Regions from separate parts of the Sphingobacterium kitahiroshimense genome, predicted to be linked through region 4. Evidence: riboswitches for the same ligand, from Rfam matches in the RefSeq annotation. Region 4 holds a riboswitch; each other region holds the start of a gene.
What was found. Region 4 has a riboswitch for S-adenosylmethionine ahead of M2265_RS01205 (O-acetylhomoserine aminocarboxypropyltransferase/cysteine synthase family protein). Riboswitches for the same ligand answer to the same signal wherever they lie in the genome.
Positions count from the first base shown of each region.

Region 1: it holds a riboswitch for S-adenosylmethionine, as region 4 does, so the genes downstream of both, metE (5-methyltetrahydropteroyltriglutamate--homocysteine S-methyltransferase) here and M2265_RS01205 (O-acetylhomoserine aminocarboxypropyltransferase/cysteine synthase family protein) in region 4, are expected to answer to the same signal.
Region 2: it holds a riboswitch for S-adenosylmethionine, as region 4 does, so the genes downstream of both, metF (methylenetetrahydrofolate reductase [NAD(P)H]) here and M2265_RS01205 (O-acetylhomoserine aminocarboxypropyltransferase/cysteine synthase family protein) in region 4, are expected to answer to the same signal.
Region 3: it holds a riboswitch for S-adenosylmethionine, as region 4 does, so the genes downstream of both, M2265_RS12295 (hypothetical protein) here and M2265_RS01205 (O-acetylhomoserine aminocarboxypropyltransferase/cysteine synthase family protein) in region 4, are expected to answer to the same signal.

Region 1 covers NZ_JAOQNK010000001.1:3,277,108-3,282,523, reverse strand. The annotation lists gene M2265_RS14570 (hypothetical protein) at 242-718, shown strand; gene M2265_RS14565 (DUF4833 domain-containing protein) at 968-1,495, opposite strand; gene metE (5-methyltetrahydropteroyltriglutamate--homocysteine S-methyltransferase) at 1,638-3,950, opposite strand; SAM riboswitch class I at 4,106-4,210, opposite strand; gene M2265_RS14555 (phosphatase PAP2 family protein) at 4,286-5,089, opposite strand; gene M2265_RS14550 (response regulator transcription factor) at 5,116-5,416, opposite strand, start outside.
Region 2 covers NZ_JAOQNK010000001.1:4,306,776-4,312,191, forward strand. The annotation lists gene M2265_RS18785 (30S ribosomal protein S16) at 1-464, shown strand, start outside; gene rimM (ribosome maturation factor RimM) at 598-1,125, shown strand; SAM riboswitch class I at 1,292-1,397, shown strand; gene metF (methylenetetrahydrofolate reductase [NAD(P)H]) at 1,458-2,414, shown strand; gene M2265_RS18800 (protein O-mannosyl-transferase family) at 2,581-5,416, shown strand, end outside.
Region 3 covers NZ_JAOQNK010000001.1:2,746,219-2,751,634, forward strand. The annotation lists gene creD (cell envelope integrity protein CreD) at 1-819, shown strand, start outside; gene M2265_RS12285 (DUF6266 family protein) at 1,224-1,856, opposite strand; gene M2265_RS12290 (class I SAM-dependent methyltransferase) at 2,518-3,252, shown strand; SAM-I-IV-variant riboswitch at 3,341-3,434, shown strand; gene M2265_RS12295 (hypothetical protein) at 3,470-3,733, shown strand; gene M2265_RS12300 (alpha/beta hydrolase family protein) at 4,053-5,416, shown strand, end outside.
Region 4 covers NZ_JAOQNK010000001.1:272,307-277,722, forward strand. The annotation lists gene M2265_RS01205 (O-acetylhomoserine aminocarboxypropyltransferase/cysteine synthase family protein) at 1-1,307, opposite strand, end outside; SAM riboswitch class I at 1,536-1,650, opposite strand; gene M2265_RS01210 (prephenate dehydrogenase) at 2,055-2,897, opposite strand; gene M2265_RS01215 (pyridoxal phosphate-dependent aminotransferase) at 2,910-4,079, opposite strand; gene M2265_RS01220 (ABC transporter ATP-binding protein) at 4,272-5,416, shown strand, end outside.

The DNA.
Region 1 (5,416 bases), 3.0 Mb from region 4:
ACCCTACTTCAATCCAAAAGAAGGATCTTGGGTATATTCTTCAGAATACTTTTTTCTCGTAGTTACTCCTCTTTTGACTTTATTTTGGTCTCGACAATGTTCGAGCAATTAATGATTTCTTTGGTATTTCGTGAGTCGAGGTATTTAAGATAATCTTTTATTTAATTATTGATCCTTAAATAGACATCGCTTATTTAAGGATCTTTTGAGAATTGATGCAATATATTTTATGAATAAATATGTGTTACAGGCATTGGATAGTTATCCATATTACCTAGAAAATACGTTAGAATCTTTGTCATACGCCTTGTCTTATGATGATTCAAATACGATGGCACTATGTCTGATGGGGAGACTTCATGCGGAACAGTTGTTTGATTTTGAACAAGCAAAGAAATATTTTCAAGAAGCGTTAGTACATAATTTATATGCTTTGGAAATTTATCAACCTTATATACAAACCTTGATTGATACCAATGCATATGAAGAGGCAGAAAAAACAATTGAGTTTGCTTTAACAATACCCGGAGTTTCATCTTCTTTATTTTTATTAAAAAGGGTACTTATATTGGAAAAACTTAAAAAATTTAAAAAAGCCTTAAAAGTATTAAATTTGGTTAGATTGGAAAATTTAGATAGTGAGATGTTGTCCACGATCAAAGACGTTGAAGATCGAATAAAAGGAAAACGGAAAATAGGACGTAAAAGCAAAAAATAACTAATTGACAGTTTATTCTTTCTAATTGAGGATAAACTCAATAGATTGTTTCTGAGATGAGATGAATAACACGTATATCCTTCCCCTGAATTAAAGAAGGGTATACGTTTAAATATTATGATGCAACAACGTCAAATAAACGCCTCATTTTCTTTTTCAATCAAATGATGTAAACTAATTAAATAAAAAATCTAATGCATTAAAGAGTTGAATATGACAGTAGGCAATGGGATTGGCGCCTAATGTCAACTATGGTATCAATTTCTCTCGTACTTTGGTACCCCTGTGGTCTGTGCCGTAAAATATGAGATATTCAACTTGCGTCCCTAAGCCTGAAGTTCCCTCTTTTTGTTTGATGAAAATACGATGGAGATTAAATTTGTGACCATTTAATGTGGTTTCCACATAAGGCTTTCCTGCTTTATCCATCTTGAGATATAAGGGTTGATTTTTGTAAGACACAATCTCAAACTCAAATGTATTATTGCCTAGTTCTTTTGTTATAATACCGTAGGCAAATTTTTGTTGGATACCAGTTAAAGGTTTAATTTCTCCTCCTTTATCATATAAAATCCGATAGTTATTGATAGGATTCTTGTTATTGAAATGCTGTTTATCACTCATATTTGCTTCATAAACATAGGTGTTATGACCTTCGCTATGTTGTATATAAAAAAGAGTGTTTGATTTGAATGGTGGAGTGGGATAGCCCTCTTGTGCAAAGGTATAGATTGATACAAAAAACAGAAAGTATAAAAGACAAGTGAAAGTTTTCATGATATACACTTTTTTGATTAGGGTAAATTTAAACTTTCTATATTAAAGTATTAAATAGAAACTATTATTTTTTTACAAAAAAAAGATCCTGAAGTGATTTAACTTCAGGATCTTTTATATTTATAATTCTAAAAATCTAAACTTATTCAGCTCGCAAGATTTTAGCAGCTTCAACCATAGCTTCTAAGGCAGCTTTAGTCTCTGGCCAAGCACGTGTTTTTAAACCACAGTCAGGATTTACCCAAAGTTGTTCAGCTGGAACTACCGCTTTTGCTTTACGTAATAATTCAACCATCTCTTCTGTACTCGGAACACGAGGAGAGTGAATGTCATATACACCTGGTCCAATATCGTTTGGATATTTAAAATCTGCAGCAAATGCATCTAATAATTCCATTTGCGAACGTGAAGTCTCGATAGTAATTACATCAGCATCCATTGCAGCAATATCTTCAATGATATCGTTGAACTCAGAGTAACACATATGGGTGTGAATCTGTGTATCGTCATCTACATTCGAAGATGAAACTCGGAATGAACGTACAGCCCAATCTAAATATTGTTGGTGATCAGCTTTACGTAATGGCAGACCTTCACGAATTGCAGGTTCATCGATTTGGATAATTTTAATACCTGCTTTTTCTAAAGCTTGTACTTCATCTAAAATCGCTAATGCAATTTGGTAAGTTGTTGTAGAGCGTGGTTGATCGTTACGTACGAATGACCATTGTAAGATCGTAACCGGCCCCGTTAACATTCCTTTTACTGGACGGTTTGTCAGGGTTTGAGCGTATGAAGACCAACGTACGGTCATATCAGCAGGACGGTAAACATCACCATAAATAACTGGAGGTTTTACACAACGTGAACCATATGACTGAACCCATCCGTTTTTAGTGAAGGCATAACCTGCTAATTGCTCTCCGAAGTACTCAACCATGTCATTACGTTCGAATTCACCATGAACTAATACATCGATATCCAATTGCTCCTGAAGACGGATTGTTCTTTCTGTCTCTTCTGCGATTTCTTTATCGTATTGTTCTTGAGAAATTGCGCCTTTTTTCAAATCAGCTCTCCATTTACGAACATCTTTAGTTTGTGGGAATGAACCAATTGTCGTTGTTGGAAATGCTGGAAGATTAAATTTCGCTTGTTGTGCTTCTTTACGAGCTAAGAAAGTAGATGTACGTTTAGCATCATCATCAGTGATATTTGCTGTACGTTCTTTAACTTCAGGCTTGTGGATTAACGAAGATGTACGACGGTCTTCCGCAGCAGCCTTATTGGCTTCGAAACGCTCAGCGGTTTTTGCATCTACTTCGCCTTCAGCTAAGATCGCTAAATCTTTTACCTCTGCTAATTTTTGCTTAGCAAATGCCAACCAATTTTTAACTTCTTTAGGCAATGACTCTTCATTATCTTCATTGTCTAAATCGAAAGGTACGTGTAATAATGAACTCGAAGGTCCTACTAATACACGGTCTTTGCCTAAAGCATCAACAGCTTTTTTGATTTGTGCTAAAGATTTTACGTAATCATTTTTCCAAATGTTGCGACCTTCAACTACACCCAAAGAAAGTGTTAATGAAGCCGGAACTTTGGCTAATATAGTGTCGAGTTGGTTTTCACCTCTTACTAAATCAACATGAACTGCGTAAACTGGTAAGTTTAGAGCTGTTTCTTCGTTGTCACGTAAAGCCTCGAAATAAGTCGTTACAATAATTTTGATGTCTTTAGCAGCAGCAGCTAATTTAGTAAATACACGAGTGTATAGAGCACGTGTTGCATCATCAATATCTAAAGCTAAAAATGGCTCATCAATTTGTACATATTTTGCACCAGCGGTAGCCAATTTAGTTAAGATTTCTTCATATACAGGAACCAACTTATCGATTAAATCGATACGGTTGAAACCAGATTCTTTTTCTTTACCTAATAATAAGTATGAGATCGGGCCAATTAACACAGGCTTCGTTTCAATACCTAAAGATTTTGCTTCATTATATTCATTTAAGAATTTCTCTGAAGTCAATTTGAATTCTTGATTTTTCACGAATTCAGGTACGATGTAATGGTAGTTGGTATCAAACCATTTTGTCATTTCCATTGCCGTTACGTCAACGCCATCTTGCTGGAAACCACGCGCCATTGCAAAGTAAAGGTCCAAATTGTATCCTTTATCTTCGTTATTTAAAAGTGATTGATATTGTGCAGGGATTGCACCTACAGTTAATGTCAAGTCTAAAACTTGGTCATAAAATGAAAAATCATTGGAAGGAATCAAATCGATGCCAGCATCTTTTTGAGTTTTCCAGTTGCCTTCACGGATTTTCAGTCCAGCCTGCAATAATTCTTGCGCGCTGATTTTTTTAGCCCAATATGCTTCATTGGCCTTTTTCAACTCGCGGAAGGCACCTACACGTGGGTAACCTAAGTTGTTCGTTAGTAACATAAATATAAAATTATTTTATTTGTTCAACCTTAACGAAGCAAGAAATTAGAAGGATTTTTTTATTCGAAATAAAAAACGATCAAAAATTCTTGAATCTATTTACTAAATTTTTTGATTGCTTTTAGAGAGGAGGGCACAAGATATATTTTGTGTCTAGCTTATCATTCCCACTTTTTGATGGGGTAGAATGTAGCACCTTGTCAATCGACAGGTTGCTAAGGCTTCATTGGGTCTATTCCCTCTGCCTTTCTCTATAAGCGCTGTAAATATCGGAATTAGTTTTATAAAAACAAATATTTTGTAACTTTTATATAAAAATGATAATAAACCAAGGTTTAAAATTGGAAATTAGCAGACAAACCAATTTGTTTTCCATTGTAAAATGGTATTGCCATCGTTAGGTAACTTGTTTTTTTTGATTGCAAGTGTTTATCAAATAATGGTAAGAGCCAGTATGCAATTTTTGTTCCCATAATACCAATACCAGCTCCCATGGCGACGTCAGAAAACCAATGTTTATGATTATACATTCTCAGGTAACCTGTTCCCGCCGCAATTGTATAGCCTGCAATACCATACCAAATGGATTGATCTTTATATTCTTGCCATAGAATTTCTGCACCGGTAAAAGGTACAGCAGTATGTCCTGAAGGAAAAGATTCTTGATCTGCGCGATCGGGTCTCCAAGTAGGTGTCGTTTTTTTTATGGTATATACTGCTGATAAGGTGATTGCATGGGCAATCGAACTTACCACTAAGCGTTGTTTTAAATTGTGCTTACTTGGTATTCCGAGTAAGTCAAGCCCAAAGACCGCTGCAGAAGGAATGAAAACACTAACATTATCAAGTTTAAAGGTTTTGGACGGATCATTATTAATTGAATTGTTTATTTGTTGATCCTTATGTTTGAGGTATGGGCTATTTAATGAGATTACTCCGTAAGTCATTAAAGCCGCAGGAACTATTAATTGCTTATAATTTATTGGCTTAGCATTGGTTTCAAAATCTTGATTATCATTTTGTAAAGTATCTTTTTGCGCATAAAGCGATGTAGAAGAGCAAAAGATTGAAAGGATTAAAAAAAATGGAATCGATAGTTTCATTGTTGCAAGATAAACAAAAAGAGATGTTTTTAACATCTCTTTATTATTCTAGTAATTGTGTATTAGCTAACCAATAATTTATAGCCTTTTCCATGTACATTGACAATTTCAACTTTGGGATCATCTCGTAGGTATTTTCTCAATTTGCTTAAGAAAACGTCCATACTCCGGCCTGTAAAGTAATTGTCATCATGCCAAATTTTTAAAAGGGCTTCTTCTCGAGTCAGTACATCATTCTTTTTTAGACAAAGTAGACGTAATAATTCCGCTTCTTTCGTTGATAGTTTTTGTTGCACACCTTTATGCGCAATTTGTTGACTTGTATAATCGAAGAAGTACTCTCCAATCTCAAATTTATCGCTT
Region 2 (5,416 bases), 4.0 Mb from region 4:
TAGTAGTAGCAGATGCACGTGCTCCACGTGATGGTAAATTCATCGAACGTATTGGTTCTTACAACCCGAACACAAATCCAGCGACTATCGTTTTGGATTTTGACAAAGCTTTGGATTGGATGAATAATGGTGCACAACCTACTGACACAGCTCGTACTATCCTTTCGGATAAAGGTGTTTTATACAAAAAACACTTATTAGGCGGTGTTAAAAAAGGTGCATTTGATGAAGCAGCTGCTGAAGCTAAATTTGTAGCTTGGACTGAAGCTAATGATGCAAGAACTGCTGGTAAAAAAGACGGTTTAGCAACTACTAAAGCTGAAGCTAAGAAAATTGCATTAGCTGCTGAAGCTAAGAAAAAAGAAGAAAAAGCTGCTGCTATTGCCGCTAAAAATGCGCCAGTTGTAGAAGAAACTCCTGCTGAAGAAACTGAAGCTCCTGCTGCAGAAGAAACTGAAGGTTAATTTTTCTTTCATACAGTATCAAGAAAGCCGGTTCAATTTTGATCCGGCTTTTTTTTAAGAATGTAGTTGCTATACCTACGAAGTACTGTATTTATATATTTATATTTTTAAATTTGCACTTTCAAATTAGAACATGACCATAGAAGAAAGTTTTTACATCGGTTATATTAGCAAAACACGTGGATTAAAAGGTGAGCTTCAGCTTTTTTTTGAATTTGAAGATTATCAAGATTTAGACTTTGATGTTTTATTTGCTGAAGTGAATAAAAAATTAGTGCCTTACTTTGTCGACAATATCAAATACCAATCAAATAGTACAGCCTATTTAAATTTAGAAGACGTCGATCATATTGATAAAGCACAACCTTTAGTGCGTAAGAAAATATACCTTCCAAATGATAAAATGCCAGAGCGTGATCCTGATGATTTTAGATATACGGATTTAATTGGATACTTGGTGATTGATGAAGTTCATGGAGAATTAGGAGAGATTAAACATGTACAGGAAATGCCTCAGCAATTTATAGCAACAGTAGACTTTAATGGAAAAGAATTGATGTTCCCATTAAATGACGATCTTATGCTAGGAATTGATTCAGAGGATAAAGTTTTAGAGGTTGATTTACCAGATGGATTGGTTGAGCTATATAAGGAGATTTAAAGTCTTCACGATATACAGATTAATAAAAAGGAGTTACTGTAGTTATATGCAGTAACTCTTTTTTATTTAAAGAAATCCATTTTAATAAACGTTTTATTGGGGCATTTTTTTAGGCATGACCTTAATATTATTTTGATTATAAATTTCTATTGCCGATATTAGCCGATGCTTATAGAGAAAGGCCGAGGGAATAGACCCAATGAAGCCTTAGCAACCTGTTATTTTATAAGGTGCTACATTCTACCCCAACTCAGAGCTGGGAAAGATAAGTTGAAACAAGTCCACTTGTGCATTTCGATGTAAGCCAACCAAAATCACTTTAAAAAATATTAATGAAAATCGTTGATCATATCAGTAATGCCAAAGGAAAAACTTTGTTTTCTTTTGAACTGTTGCCACCAGCTAAGGGGCAAGGTATCCAAAGTATTTTTAAAACAATGGATGCACTTATGGAATTCAAGCCTCCCTTTATCGATGTGACTTATCATAGAGAAGACTACATGTATAAGAAGCACGAGAGCGGTTTATTAGAACGTGTGGCTTATCGTAAACGTCCAGGGACTGTTGCAATTTGTGCCGCTATTATGAATAAGTATAAAGTGGATGCTGTACCACATCTTATCTGTGGTGGTTTCACAAAAGAGGAAACTGAAAATGCTTTGATAGATTTGAACTTCTTGGGTATTGACAATGTGCTCGTATTGAGAGGTGATGCAAGAAAAGGCGATCCTGATTTCATACCAACAGAAGGTGGTCATGCATTTGCAACAGATCTTTTACAGCAGGTTGCCGATATGAACCAAGGACAGTACTTACATGAGGATATTGCGATTTCAGAAAAGACCAACTTTTGTATTGGCGTTGCAGGATATCCTGAAAAACACTTCGAAGCGCCAAATTTTAATACCGATTTTAAATGGTTAAAAAAGAAGGTTGAGATGGGGGCTGAGTTTATTGTTACACAAATGTTCTTTAATGTTGAAAAATATAAAGAGTTTGTCAATAAGTGCAGGGAAAATGATATTCATATTCCAATTATACCAGGTTTAAAACCATTGACAACAAAAAAACAACTGATTACGCTTCCGAAAATTTTTCATTTGGATATTCCAGAGGAATTGAGTGAAGCAGTATCCGGATGTAAAAATAATGCAGACGTGAGACAAGTCGGAGAAGAGTGGTTGGTACAACAATGTAAAGAATTAATTGACTTTGGTGCGCCAGTTTTACATTTTTATACCATGAGTAATCCTGGACCGACTAAAAGTATTGTAGAAAAGTTATTCTAAGACTTATATCGTATAAAAAAGCCTGCTATCACATTATAGCAGGCTTTTTTATGCGTTTCGATTTTTGTTAAAAAAAGTTAATCACCCTCAAATGAAATCTCTTTTTATTATATTTAATTGAAAATTAATTTGATTTATCAAATAATCAATTAAACCTGAATCATTCATGGATTATAAGAAAGTAAACAACGTGTTAGGTTGGCTATGTGCCATCATAGCAACATCCGTTTTCATTATCACAGCAGAGCGAACAACAAGCTGGTGGGATACTGGTGAATTTATTGCATCAGCATATAAACTTCAGATTGTTCATCAGCCTGGAGCACCTTTGTTTCTAATGTTGCAGAATATATTTTCAAATTTTGCTTTAGGAAATTTAGCTCAGATTGCATTTTGGATGAATGTGGGTTCTGCTATATGCAGTGGTTTGACAGTTATGTTTTTGTTTTGGACCATAACAGCATTAGCAAGAAAAATTATCCAATCTGATCATCAATCCAATGATAAAAATCACCTGATTAAAATAATGGGAGCAGGCATGGTGGGAGCTTTAGCTTACAGTTTCTCCGATACATTCTGGTATTCAGCAGTAGAATCTGAAGTTTATGCGATGTCATCCTTATGTACAGCAGTCGTATTCTGGGCAATTCTAAAATGGGAAGCCCGTGCAAATAAACCGCATGCAGATCGTTGGCTTATTGTCATCGCTTATATTATTGGACTTTCAATAGGAGTTCATTTATTGAATCTATTAGTTATTCCAGCGATAGCACTTATTATTTATTTTAAGAAAACTGATCGTACAACGTTTTGGGGAATTAGTAAAGCATTGTTTATTGGACTAGGAATATTGGCCATTATTCTGTGGGGAATAATCCAGTACCTTATTAAATTTGCTGCCAAGTTTGATTTGTTTTTTGTCAATACACTTGGATTAGGATTTGGCTCGGGCATATTCGTTTTTATCATAATGATCTTATCGGCATTAGTTTATGGCATATATTACTCCATAAGAAAAGGAAAAGTTATTTTGAATACAGCGATTTTGGCAACTTGTTTTATTTTATTAGGATATAGCTCTTTCACTATGGTATTGCTAAGGGCTAATGCTAACCCTTCCTTAAATAATAATGATCCTGAAAACGTATTTTCTTTCTTGGGTTATTTAAGTAGAGAACAGTATGAATCAGAGCCACTCATAAAAGGGCAATATTTTGATGCAAATCCCATAGGTATCAATGAACGTATTGATTATAGAAAAGACAACCACCAGTATACTTCAATAAAAAGAGCCGCAAGTTATCAATTTGATAGAGAAACCATTTTCCCAAGGATTTACAGTCAAAAACCCTATCATCAATATTTTTATAAAGGTTATTTAGGTATTGAAGAAGGAAGAAAAGCAAATTTTGCTGACAACTTGAAATTCTTCTTTAACTATCAAGTGGGGCATATGTATGCACGTTATTTCCTGTGGAACTTTGTTGGAAGGCAAAATGATCAGCAGGGACACGGTTCTTTAACAGAAGGAAATTGGTTATCAGGGATTAAGGCTATCGACAATTTACATGTAGGTGGACAATCTAAATTATCGGATGAAATGATCCATAATCCATCTCGGAATACCTATTTTTTCCTTCCGCTAATAATTGGATTCGCAGGTGCACTATGGCATTTTAAACGTAACAAGAAAGATGCAACTGTTGTTAGTCTCTTATTTATGTTTACAGGATTGGCCATCGTTATCTATTTAAATCAATCTCCTTTGCAACCACGTGAACGTGATTATGCTTATGCAGGATCATTTTATGCTTTCGCAATCTGGATTGGATTAGGTGTATTTGCTATTTCTGAATTTTTTAAAAAATATATTAATGAAAGAAATGCAAATCTGCTTGCTACATCATTATGTCTCATAGCTGGCCCATTGATTCTTATTAGTCAAAATTGGGATGATCATAATCGATCGGAGAAATCGTTAGCTCGGGATATGGCGAAAAATTATTTAGAAACCTGTGCTCCCAATGCGATCCTGTTTACTTACGGTGATCATGATACTTTTCCGCTATGGTATTTACAAGAAGTAGAAGGTGTTCGGCGGGATGTTAGAATAGTGGTGATCAGTTATTTGACTTCTGACTGGTATTTCCGCCAGGTGAAAAATGGTACCTATCAGGCCGCAGGATTGCCGATCACGATACCGAATGAAAAGGTGGCAAAAGGCCTTCGAGAATCTTTGCCTTACCATGATCTGAATTTAGCAGGATCTACAGATATAAACTTGTTGTTGGATTTTTTATTATCAGATAGTAATGATAACAAACTTCAAATGAGAGACGGACAATATGAAAACTTTCTGCCAACAAAAAGCTTGAAGCTTGCCGTGAATAAGGAAGATGTCATTAGAAATAAAGTCGTACCTCAAGAATGGGAAAGTGAGATCCCAAAACAAATGGAGTGGACTTTTGGTAATGATTACGTCACCCGCGCAGATCTAGGCTTGATGTCTGTTCTTGTGAATAATAATTGGAAAAGACCAATTTATTTTTCAGGAATGGTACCCGCTGAAAGTTTGATGGGATTGGATAAATACATGGTAAATGAAGGGTTTGCCAAACGGTTGATGCCTATAGAAGCAAAGCTTGAAAAAGGGGAGTCTCTAATTAATGTCGATAAATTATATAAAAATATTGTTGATAAATACGCTTGGGGAAACATACATCAAGCAACTTACCTTGATACGGATTCCTTCCGTTTTGCAGGTATGTATGCAGAGGAGATTTTCGGGAAAGCAGCGCGAACCCTATTGGCAAAAGGGGAGACCGAAAAAGCAAGACAAGTGGCAGTAAAAGCATTTAATGAATTACCCCAAAGACTATATAGCATGTCTGATGTGACGAGTTATGGGGATGTTATTGATACGCTTTATAAAACTGGAGAAATAAAATTTGCAAACCAGCTGGTTGATCGTAATATGAAATTTTTAACAGAGCATATGGATT
Region 3 (5,416 bases), 2.5 Mb from region 4:
ACAACCTTAGGTAATTTTCAGATTAAATTTAATGTAAGAGGTTCGCAATCCATTAACTTCCTTCCATTGGCAAAACAGACTAAGATCCATACCCAGGGAAATTGGGCTAATCCAAGTTTTAACGGTGCCGTTTTAGCCGATGACCGAAATATAACAGGGAACAATTTTGAGGCAACCTGGAATATTCCAAGTTTCAACCGTAAATTTTCGCAACAATGGGTTGGTGATGCAGAGAAACTGTATGAAATTAAAAACAATTATGAAATCAGTAATGCCGTCAGTGAAGGATATAGCAGTACTGTCGAACCTACCACTACCACTGAGAGCAGTATAGCGACAGAAAAAGATATGATTCAAATCAACTTCTTAGAGGAAGTCAATAATTATCAAAAAACTACCCGTGTAGCCAAATATGGAATTTTGATTATTATTCTAACATTTGCGGCACTGTTCTTCACAGAAATTATAAAAAAACAACGCATACATCTTATACAGTATATGCTGATTGGTTTTGCTATGGTACTCTTTTACTCCCTGCTTCTTTCCATTAGTGAGCATCTCGGTTTCAACCTCGCTTACCTACTAGCCGCATTAGCTACTATTATTCTTATCGCTTCATTCATTAAATCTATTACCAATGATAGCAGGTCTGCACTTATCTTTTCTGGAATACTTTCCATTTTCTATAGTTTCATATTTATCTTAATGCAATTACGTGATTATTCACTGATAGTGGGTACAATAGGTATATTTATCATATTGGCAATTTTAATGCGCATATCCACAAAGATCAATTGGTATCAATACGATAAACGATGAGATTGGCAACAGAAGGTATCAAGATATATTTAACATATATCTTGATACTCCTTAAAAGAAAAGCAATATAATGAAATGGATTATTGTTTCTATTTCCATCTATAGCGGTCGGATAAACCTAATTGCTCATTTGCTGTCTATGACATGTGCATAGCGAGGCCATAGAAAGGGGCATCGTTGTGCACATGTATCATGGAAGTATAATCGACTTTGTGTGATTCTAGGCTCATCCTAGTGTCGCTCTTGTGTGCTTGCAGGCTATTTGTTGTGTATCGCTAGGGTGATTGTATAGTCAGTGTTGTATGCTTATAGATTCGTGCTTATTTTAATATTGTCTGGAGTTAGGCTAAAAAATTTGGTTGTCTTATCCTATTTCAAAAAATAGACAAAATAAAGAATACTTTTTATACGCATCCTCCATATACAGAATCTGAGAATTTATCATGAAGCATATCGTAGAAACCGACATAGATATGCACCTGCTCCTCATCATTTGAAAATTGTGTATGTTCCCATACCATTTTACCCTCTGTTGAGATGGCTGTTCCTTCATTCAAAATACACGACTTTTCAATCACATATGCCAGCACAGCGACTGCCGCAGGATAACCCTTACAGGCATCAGTATTCCATTCAATATACAAACTATTGTCCCTACGTTCCACATTAATGAGCAGTGGCGGAACCATATCACCTCTAAACACCAGCACTTTTTCAGGATTAACATAGGGCATATTTTCGGCATCATAATCTAAGGCATTGTTGAGTAGATAGGACTGAGCCGTCTGAAAAGTTCCGACACGGCTACCTTTTGGTGCAAGATTTTTATAACCAAACGCGATCGGTGCTTTAAGATGACTTAGAAATTTGGATACCACTTTCATACGCATCCGGTTAATGATGGTCAACTTGCTAGGGGCTCTTTTTACCACTGCGGGTAGAGAACGAATAATGGTTTGATCATTTAATTCATAGCCAACAATACTTCCCACTTTACCCGAAAATGGTCCGTTTACTCCTGCTTTTAATATTGCCATAATGGTTTATTTATGTTGGAAATTGGTTAAGATATAAAGCTGTTATGACTGCGTTTGTATCTCATGAAGTTCTAATTTAATAATTAAAGTGATTTTAAACAAGTTTCAATTAGGATAAATAGTGGTTTTACACAGTTTTACCTCTATTAACCCTGTATAATTACTGTATAATACCTCTAATATATTATAACAATTCTAGAAGAAATATATAAGCAGATCCATATTGCTAGTTATCTCAATCTATCGTTATAATGACTACAAAATTACTTTCGTACTCTATATGGGACCTTACTTCAACTCAATACAATTTTTTATCAGACCCAGCACTGTTTTGAAATTGTTGATATTCTAACGAAGTCGCGAAAATATCATATCCAGTAACTGATTTTATCCTTTTTTTAAACGACTTTAGACAATACTAACCTTAACAAAAAACTAAATAATCGATATATAACAATTAATTATCTTGATCAATAACTTCTTAACACCCTGAAATATGCATTAGTTAATGCCCAAAACCTGCATATATTAAGATATGCAGAAACACGAAAAAGCGCCACGACATAAAAAATCTATATTTTTGGAATTGTTAAAATGGAAGTTTTCCACAAACTGATATTGGCAGTAATTTTGATCTCATATCAAAACAGCGAATAATAAGATGAAGCAAAACAAATATGATGATCCTAGCTTCTTTGAAAACTATGGAAAGATACAACGTTCTATAGATGGTTTAAATGCTGCTGGAGAATGGCATGTTTTACAGAGAATGTTACCCGATTTCCAGAATAAGAAAGTACTTGATCTAGGTTGCGGATATGGATGGCACAGTATTTATGCTAAGCAAAAAGGGGCTAAAAATGTAATTGGAATTGACTTATCTCAAAAAATGATTGATAAAGCAAAAGAGCATTCCAAAAACTTTGAAATTGAATATAAAAAAATGGCCATCGAGGATATTAATTTTGACTATGAAGAATTTGATGTCGTTATTAGTTCACTTGCATTCCATTACCTAAAAGATTTAAGCAGTGTTTTTATGAAAATAAATCAAATTCTTAAAAAAGGAGGAAGTTTTGTCTTTTCAATGGAGCACCCTGCTTTTACTTCAAGAGCTGAACAGGATTGGTTTAAGGATGAAAATGGAAATCGTCTGCATTGGCCGATGGACAATTATCAGGAAGAAGGTCAAAGAAACACTCGATTTCTTGGACACGAGGTAACTAAATACCATCGAAATTTAGAAACTATCATCAACACAGTTATTAAATCTAATTTTGATATTCAACAAATATCGGAATCCAAACCTTCAGAGGAAGTTTTAAAAATTTATCCGGAAATGAAAGACGAGATGAGAAGGCCAATATTTATTATAATTGCTGCCATAAAGAAATAATAATCGGATCGACATCATTCATAAAATTCTCATCATGAATTAATTATTTTAAAATAAATTTTGAAACAAAATAAAATCTACTAAATTTGTAGAGTATTCAGAATTGCACGTTGCAATACCAACCGAGTTACATAACCGCGGTGGTAAATTAATATGGGTTTCGACCAAAAATATCTGGATACAGTTTATGGTTTAATCCTTTAAATTTTTAAATTGTATGTCAACACCAAATCTTTATCAACATTTACTGGAAAAATTCAGTTATTATTCAATCAACGAACTGATACAGCTCAACAATGATACGGTATCGGAAAAAGGTTGGGGTTCTTCCAAATCTACATTCCGCACTGCGCTCATAAGTACTTTTTCTAAAAGAGGGCTAGATCTTTCCAACATCATTTCTAGAGAAGATGGTTTTACTTCCGTAAAGTATGTCGCAGTAAGATTAGAGGAAAATACGCTTATCCCGATTCTCCAATAAGAGCAAAGACAGCTTTAAAATTGCGTATTCACTCAGCGCTAAAAAGGTTAAATAGCCCTTCCTTTTTGAGCACTGAGTGAAGCTTTTTTTATCCAACTAATTCTATATAATTTTCAGTCACTAATATCAATGGTATGCTTTTTTTAATGCGTTAAGATAGTATTTTATAATTTCTCCAATTCCCTTCAATAGTTTAACACAAAGTGATATCGCGTCATTCTGAACAATTCCTTCACCTTGTTTTCTTTCTCCAATACTTTATTTAATATGTTAAATGATCTTAGATTTTGTATCTTGCCTGTTCATATTCGTATTCTTTATGAAAAAAAAATCTTTAATAACGCTTTCCATTTTATTATGCGCTTCGGCATCAATAGCTCAGGAAAACAAAGAAACCAAAATGGTTCTTAATATGGAAAACACCACAAAAGCACCATTAGATCCGCAGACACTTTGGAAATTAGGCCGAGTTTCTGGAGAAGGAATTTCAACAGATGGAAAAACTTTAATATATGGTGTCTCTAATTATGCTATAGAAACAAACAGTTCGGAAAAAAACCTTTACACATTATCCCTAGAAACAGGTAACACAGCTCCTCTAACAAGTGAAAAGGGCGGCGAGTCTGTTGTACAGATTACAGAAAATGGCGATATCATTTACTTGTTCAAAGGGCAACTTTGGAAAAAGAATAGATATAAAGGTGAAGCTATACAATTGACACACAGCGAAACTGATCTAGAAAATGTAAAACTCTCTCCAAATGGTCAATATATTTTATTTAGCAAAGCAGTTTTAATCAAAAAATATCACAGTACCGACAAATATCCTGATTTACCAAAATCTGACGCTTATGTTTTTGACAATCTTGACTACCGTCATTGGGACACGTTCAATAATGGAAAATTCAATCATCCATTTGTAGCCAGCTATAACAACGGTAAGATTGGCGAAGCAATTGATTTATTGCAGGATGAGCCTTTCTATAGCCCTCAAATGCCATTTGGCGGTTCTGAAGATTTTGAATGGACACCAGATAGTAAAGCTGTGCTATATGTCAGTAAAAAAAGGTTTGGAACAGCGTATGCCGTGAGTACAAATACGGATATCTACCGCTATGATCTTACTTCTAAGCAAACAACAAATCTGACTGAGGGTATGAATGGCTATGATACCAACCCGACTTACAGTCCAGATGGAACTAAGTTAACTTGGCTAAGTATGAAAAAAGATGGTTACGAAGCCGATAAAAATGATATCATTATTTTCGATAAAGCATCATCTCAGCGTTTAAATCTTACTGCACATTGGGACGGCACAGTAAACTCTTTCATATGGAGCAAGGACAATCGTAAGATTTATTTTGTGGCACCATCCAAAGGTACCGTACAACTTTTCGAACTGACTGTTCCTACTAATTTAAAAAACAAATCTTTAGCATCGATTAAACAAATCTCTGAAGGAAATTTTGATATCACAGGAATTGTGGGACAGGTAGCCAATCAGTTGATCGTAACATCAACAAAATTCACAAGAGCTACAGAGATTTACAAATATGACTTAGCGAATAAAACGTTAACGGCATTGACGACTGTCAATGATAAAATGTATGCTCATATCAGTGATAATAAAATTGAATCCAGAATTACAAAAGCTTCTGATGGCCAAGATCTTTTTTCTTGGGT
Region 4 (5,416 bases):
TATTTTATTTTATCGAAGGCCTGCTGTAAATCTGCTTTGATATCGTCAATATGTTCGATACCTACAGATAAGCGTAACAATCCTACAAACACACCTGCTGCTTTTTGAGCTTCTTCGCTCAGTTGTTGATGTGTAGTCGCCGCAGGGTGTATGATTAATGACTTCGTATCACCCACATTTGCGAGATGACTTATTAGCTCTAAGCTATCGATAAAAGCATCGGCTTTTGTCACGTCACCTTTTATTTGGAATGAAAGAACAGCACCATATCCATTTTTTAAATATTTTTGCGCATTTGCAAAGCTAGGAGAGCTTTTTAACCCTGGATAATTCACTTTTTCCACTTGCGGATGGGCTTCTAACCATTTCGCAATTTCTAATGTGTTGTCTACATGACGCTGAACACGAAGCGATAATGTTTCTAGGCCCTGGATTAATTGGAATGAATTGAAGGGTGAAATAGCTGGTCCAAAATCACGTAGTCCTTCAACACGTGCGCGGATTGCAAATTGAATGTTTCCAAATGGGCCATTAACGCCAAAAACATCTGAAAAAACTAATCCATGGTATCCTTCTGAAGGTTCAGAAAACTGTTTGAATTTACCATTTCCCCAGTTGTAAGTACCACCATCTACGATGACACCACCAATACTTGTACCGTGACCACCAATCCATTTTGTTGCAGACTCTACAACTACAGAAGCGCCGTGTTCAAGAGGTTTAAATAGATATCCACCAGCTCCAAAAGTATTGTCTACGATAAGTGGTAAGTCATGTTTTCTAGCGACAGCTGCTATCTTATCAAAATCTGGGATATCGTAACTTGGGTTTCCAATTGTTTCTAAGTATAAAGCTTTTGTGTTTTCATCGATTAGTGATTCAAACTCCTCGGCGGTTGTTTCTTTAGTAAAACGTACTTCAATACCAATTCTTTTAAATGCTACTTTAAATTGATTATATGTACCACCGTATACATTACTGCTGGAAACAAAATTTTCACCAGCTTCTACGATATTATTTAATGCAATGAATTGTGCAGCCTGTCCAGAAGCGACTGCTACAGCGGCGATACCGCCTTCCAATGCAGCAATACGTTTCTCAAATACATCTGTTGTTGGATTCATCAGACGTGTATAGATGTTTCCAAATTGTTTTAAAGCAAATAAGTTCGCTCCATGTTCTGCATTTTCAAATACGTATGAACTGGTTTGGTATATAGGTACTGCACGCGCTCCAGTTGTTGGATCGGCAACTTGACCAGCATGCACTTGAAGTGTTTCGAATTTTAAATTTTTATTTGTAGACATTGTAGTTATAATTAATTAGTTGAAGATTCGTTAATATAAAATAGGGGTGAGATTGTGCACATGGATATGTACTTGAAATCAATAAATTTTAAAAAAGATTGATTAACAAGAAAACGTAAACATGTGCAAAAGCATTCGCATCTGTTTTGATGGAATATTTGTATCTGTTACGTTGGTGCTAGAATTTACCTTCTTGTTTTGTTGTAATGTTATTATCATTTGTCGTTTCATTTATATCCTCCAAAGCAATATTACTTTGGACAGGAATTGGCACCTTTTCAAACGTATTTTGAAGGTTGCCAGTGGGTCATTGAGCCAGTCTCTCGCCACTTCTTTATAAATCAAGACCTGATTAAGAGGTGTTGATTAGATGTATTTCTATTTGAACTACGTTGCAAATATATGCCTTGCTTTTTACAAACCAAAATATTTTATGCTATTTCTTAGAAAATACCTCTAATTCTACTCGTAATTGATCGTAAGCTCTCACTATTATGTAAGTATTGGTAGTTGATGGGGCAGCATTTATTTATTCCGATATGTTTATACGTCGTGGATGAAATCCATATAAGTAATTGAAAGCAATATAACTGAAGCATACGATGTTAAACAGACAACAGCAGAGCGATGATCCTGTGATCGTTTTTTTTATAAAAAGAGCATAGGAACCTTGTGAGTTCCTATGCTTTCTTCAAATTACTTTGTATGAAACAATAATTCGCCTTTGCCAGTTGGAGCAAGTGGTTTTTATTTAATAATACGTTTAATCTTATTTGATTTTTTAATCAATTTGTGTAATTGACTGTAATTTTCATCTTGGATGGCATCTTTTAAAGCCTGCAGCTGCTTGATGTTTTCCTCTAAGACTTCGAGTACATTAACTCTGTTCTGTTTAAAAATAGGTGTCCACATATCCGGTGAGCTTTTTGCTAAGCGTACCGTTGATTCAAAACCAGATCCTGCCAATTCAAATATCCGGCCCTGCGATTTCTCTTTCTCTAAAACAGTTAGAGCAAGAGCAAAAGAAGTCAGGTGGGAAATATGCGAAACATAAGCTGTATGTGTATCATGCTCTTCTGCAGTCATAAATGATGTCCGCATTTCCAGTTGTTCAGTAATGGAATCTGCTAATTCGAAAGCATCTTCATCAGATTTGAATGCCTCAACGTAAACCATCATTTTATCTTTGAACAAGTTTGGTAGTGCCGCTTCTGGGCCTGAATATTCAGTACCTGCCATAGGATGAGCAGCAACATAACGACCACGATTGGCATGTTCAGCGATTAATTGTAAGATATTAAGCTTAGTAGAACCCATGTCAATAATAACTTGATCCGTCACTAAATCTAATATTTTGGGAGCTAATGTGATAATAGCATCAACGGGAGCCGTTAAAATAATCACTTTACATTTTTCTAGAGCTTCCTCCAATGTTGCTTTCTGATCAATGAATCCAATTTGCAATGCTTTTGTTAAATTAGCATCACTTTTGTCAACACCAAATACCTGATCACAAAATTTCTTTTCTTTTAGTTTCATGGCGACGGAGCCACCAATTAACCCGACGCCAATAATGGCTATATTCATCATTTTATTTCAATCTTAATTCGTTCCTTTTGCTTCTTTTATTCTAGCAATTGCTTCATTTAACACTTCAGCTGAGGCACATAAACTTATTCTAATATAGGCGTTTCCTGCACTTCCGAATATACCCCCGGGAGTAATAAAGACACGTGATAGATCTAACACCTCATCACTTAACGTGTAGCCTGATTCGTAATTATCTGGAATTTTGGCCCACACAAATAAACCGACCTGATTCTTTTTATATGTACAACCCAACAGGTTCATGATTTCGAAAACCAACTGTCTTCTTTCGTGATAGATTGCATTTAAATCTTGATACCATGTTTGATCCAACTGCAATGCCTTGGCCGCTGCTAATTGAGCTGGTAAGAACATTCCCGAATCCATGTTGCTTTTAAAACGTAATACTTCATTGATTCGCGCCTCTGCACCCACTAACATACCGATTCGCCATCCTGCCATATTGGAGGATTTGCTTAATGAATTAAGTTCCAAGGCAACATCTTTCGCTCCTTCAATAGACATAATGCTTTTAGGTCTGTCTGTTAAGATAAAGCTATAAGGATTGTCATGACAGATTAAAATGTGGTTAGCCTTTGCAAAAGCAATCAGCTCATGATAAAATGCTTCATTTGCACTAGAACCAGTAGGCATATGTGGATAATTGATCCACATTAATTTAACTTTTGACAAGTCGCTTTCAGAAAGCTTTTTAAGATTAGGTAACCAATCCGTTTCTTCAGATAAATCATACGTGATTGCGGACGCTCCACTTAGTCGCACTGCGGCGGCATAAGCAGGATATCCTGGGTTTGGTATTAATACGTGATCACCTTCTTGCAAATAAGTCATGCAAATATGAACAATGCCCTCCTTAGAACCTATTAAAGGTAAAATCTCTGTATTTGGATTGAATGTTGCCTGATAATAGCGTTGATACCAATCTGCAATAGCTTGCCTCAAAACAGGTGAACCTTTATAGTTTTGATAGCCATGTACATTGGTTTTAGCCGCTTCTGTCGTCAAGGTCTGAATAACTTCAGGGTGAGGAGGTAAGTCGGGGCTTCCGATGCCTAAATTAATCACGCGAGCACCTGCTTTATTGAGCTCATCAATCTCTCTTAATTTTTTTGAGAAATAATATTCTTCGGTTTGTTGCAACCTTTTGGCAACTTCTATTTGCATTATGTTCTGGTATTTTACAATTTACAAGGACTAAATTAGGCTTTTTCTATTAAAATACTAGTATAATGTCGTTTAAATTGGTGTTTATTGAATTAAATTTTTAATATCATCCAAGTGCAAGATTTCATTCCTTTAAAGTATTCCTTATATATTGCGCGTAATTTTAGTATTTTTGCTACCTTAATATCATAAATGAAAACATACTTTAGATTACTTTCTTTTGCCAAACCCATTGAGAAATATGCTATTCCGTATATTATCTTTACATTAATTACAGTTGTATTCAGTACGTTAAACTTGGCGATGTTGGCTCCTTTGTTAAATACCTTATTTCTTAAGGAAGAACCTGCTATTCAGATGGTTTTGGTAAAGCCAGATGGTTATAATCCCTTGGATTATTTCAACTATTATTCAAATTTTGCCAATCAAGAGTTTGGCCCTTATAAAGCATTGCAATATGTGTGTATTGCAATTATTTTTTCTGTTTTCATCAGTAATTTGTTTCGCTATCTATCTCAACGCATTATGGAAAATTTACGAATTCACACTTTGTTGAATTTGCGTAAAGCTGTTTTTGATAATGTGATGGATCTGCACTTAGGATATTTTAACAGTCAAAGAAAAGGAGATATTATTTCAAAAATAGCCTCAGATGTTCAGGTGGTACAGTTTTCTGTTACAGGTACTTTGCAAGTAGCTTTTAAAGAACCACTTCAACTTATTGCATATTTAGTCACGTTATTTGCGATCTCAACCAAATTGACTCTTTTTGCGATGTTAGTTATCCCAGTTTCTGCATTTTTTATATCGAAGATTGTTAAGAATTTAAAGGCGCAAGCTATCGCAGGACAAACCTCCTATGCGAATATGATTTCATTTTTAGATGAGGCCTTATCGGGTGCTCGCATTGTTAAAGCATTTAATGGGACAAATTTTGTCAAAAAGCGTTTTAATGATGAGAACGATCGTTATGCCGGTATTATGCGTGCTATGGCGAGCCGTCAACAAATGGGTTCGCCAGTATCCGAATTGTTAGGTGTAATCATGGTGGCGATTATTTTATTATATGGGGGAAATTTAGTTTTGTCAGGTAGTGATGAATTTGGTGCGTCGGAATTTATTGCATATATCGCGATATTCTCCCAAGTTATGCGTCCTGCAAAAGCATTAACTGATGCATTTAGCAATATTCATAATGGTATTGCTGCTGGTGAGCGTGTGCTGGAATTGATTGATACCAAAAGTGAAGTTACTGATAAGCCTAATGCTAAGGAAGTTACTGATTTTAAAGAAGCGATTGAATTTCAACAGGTCGATTTTTCTTATGGTGAAAAGAA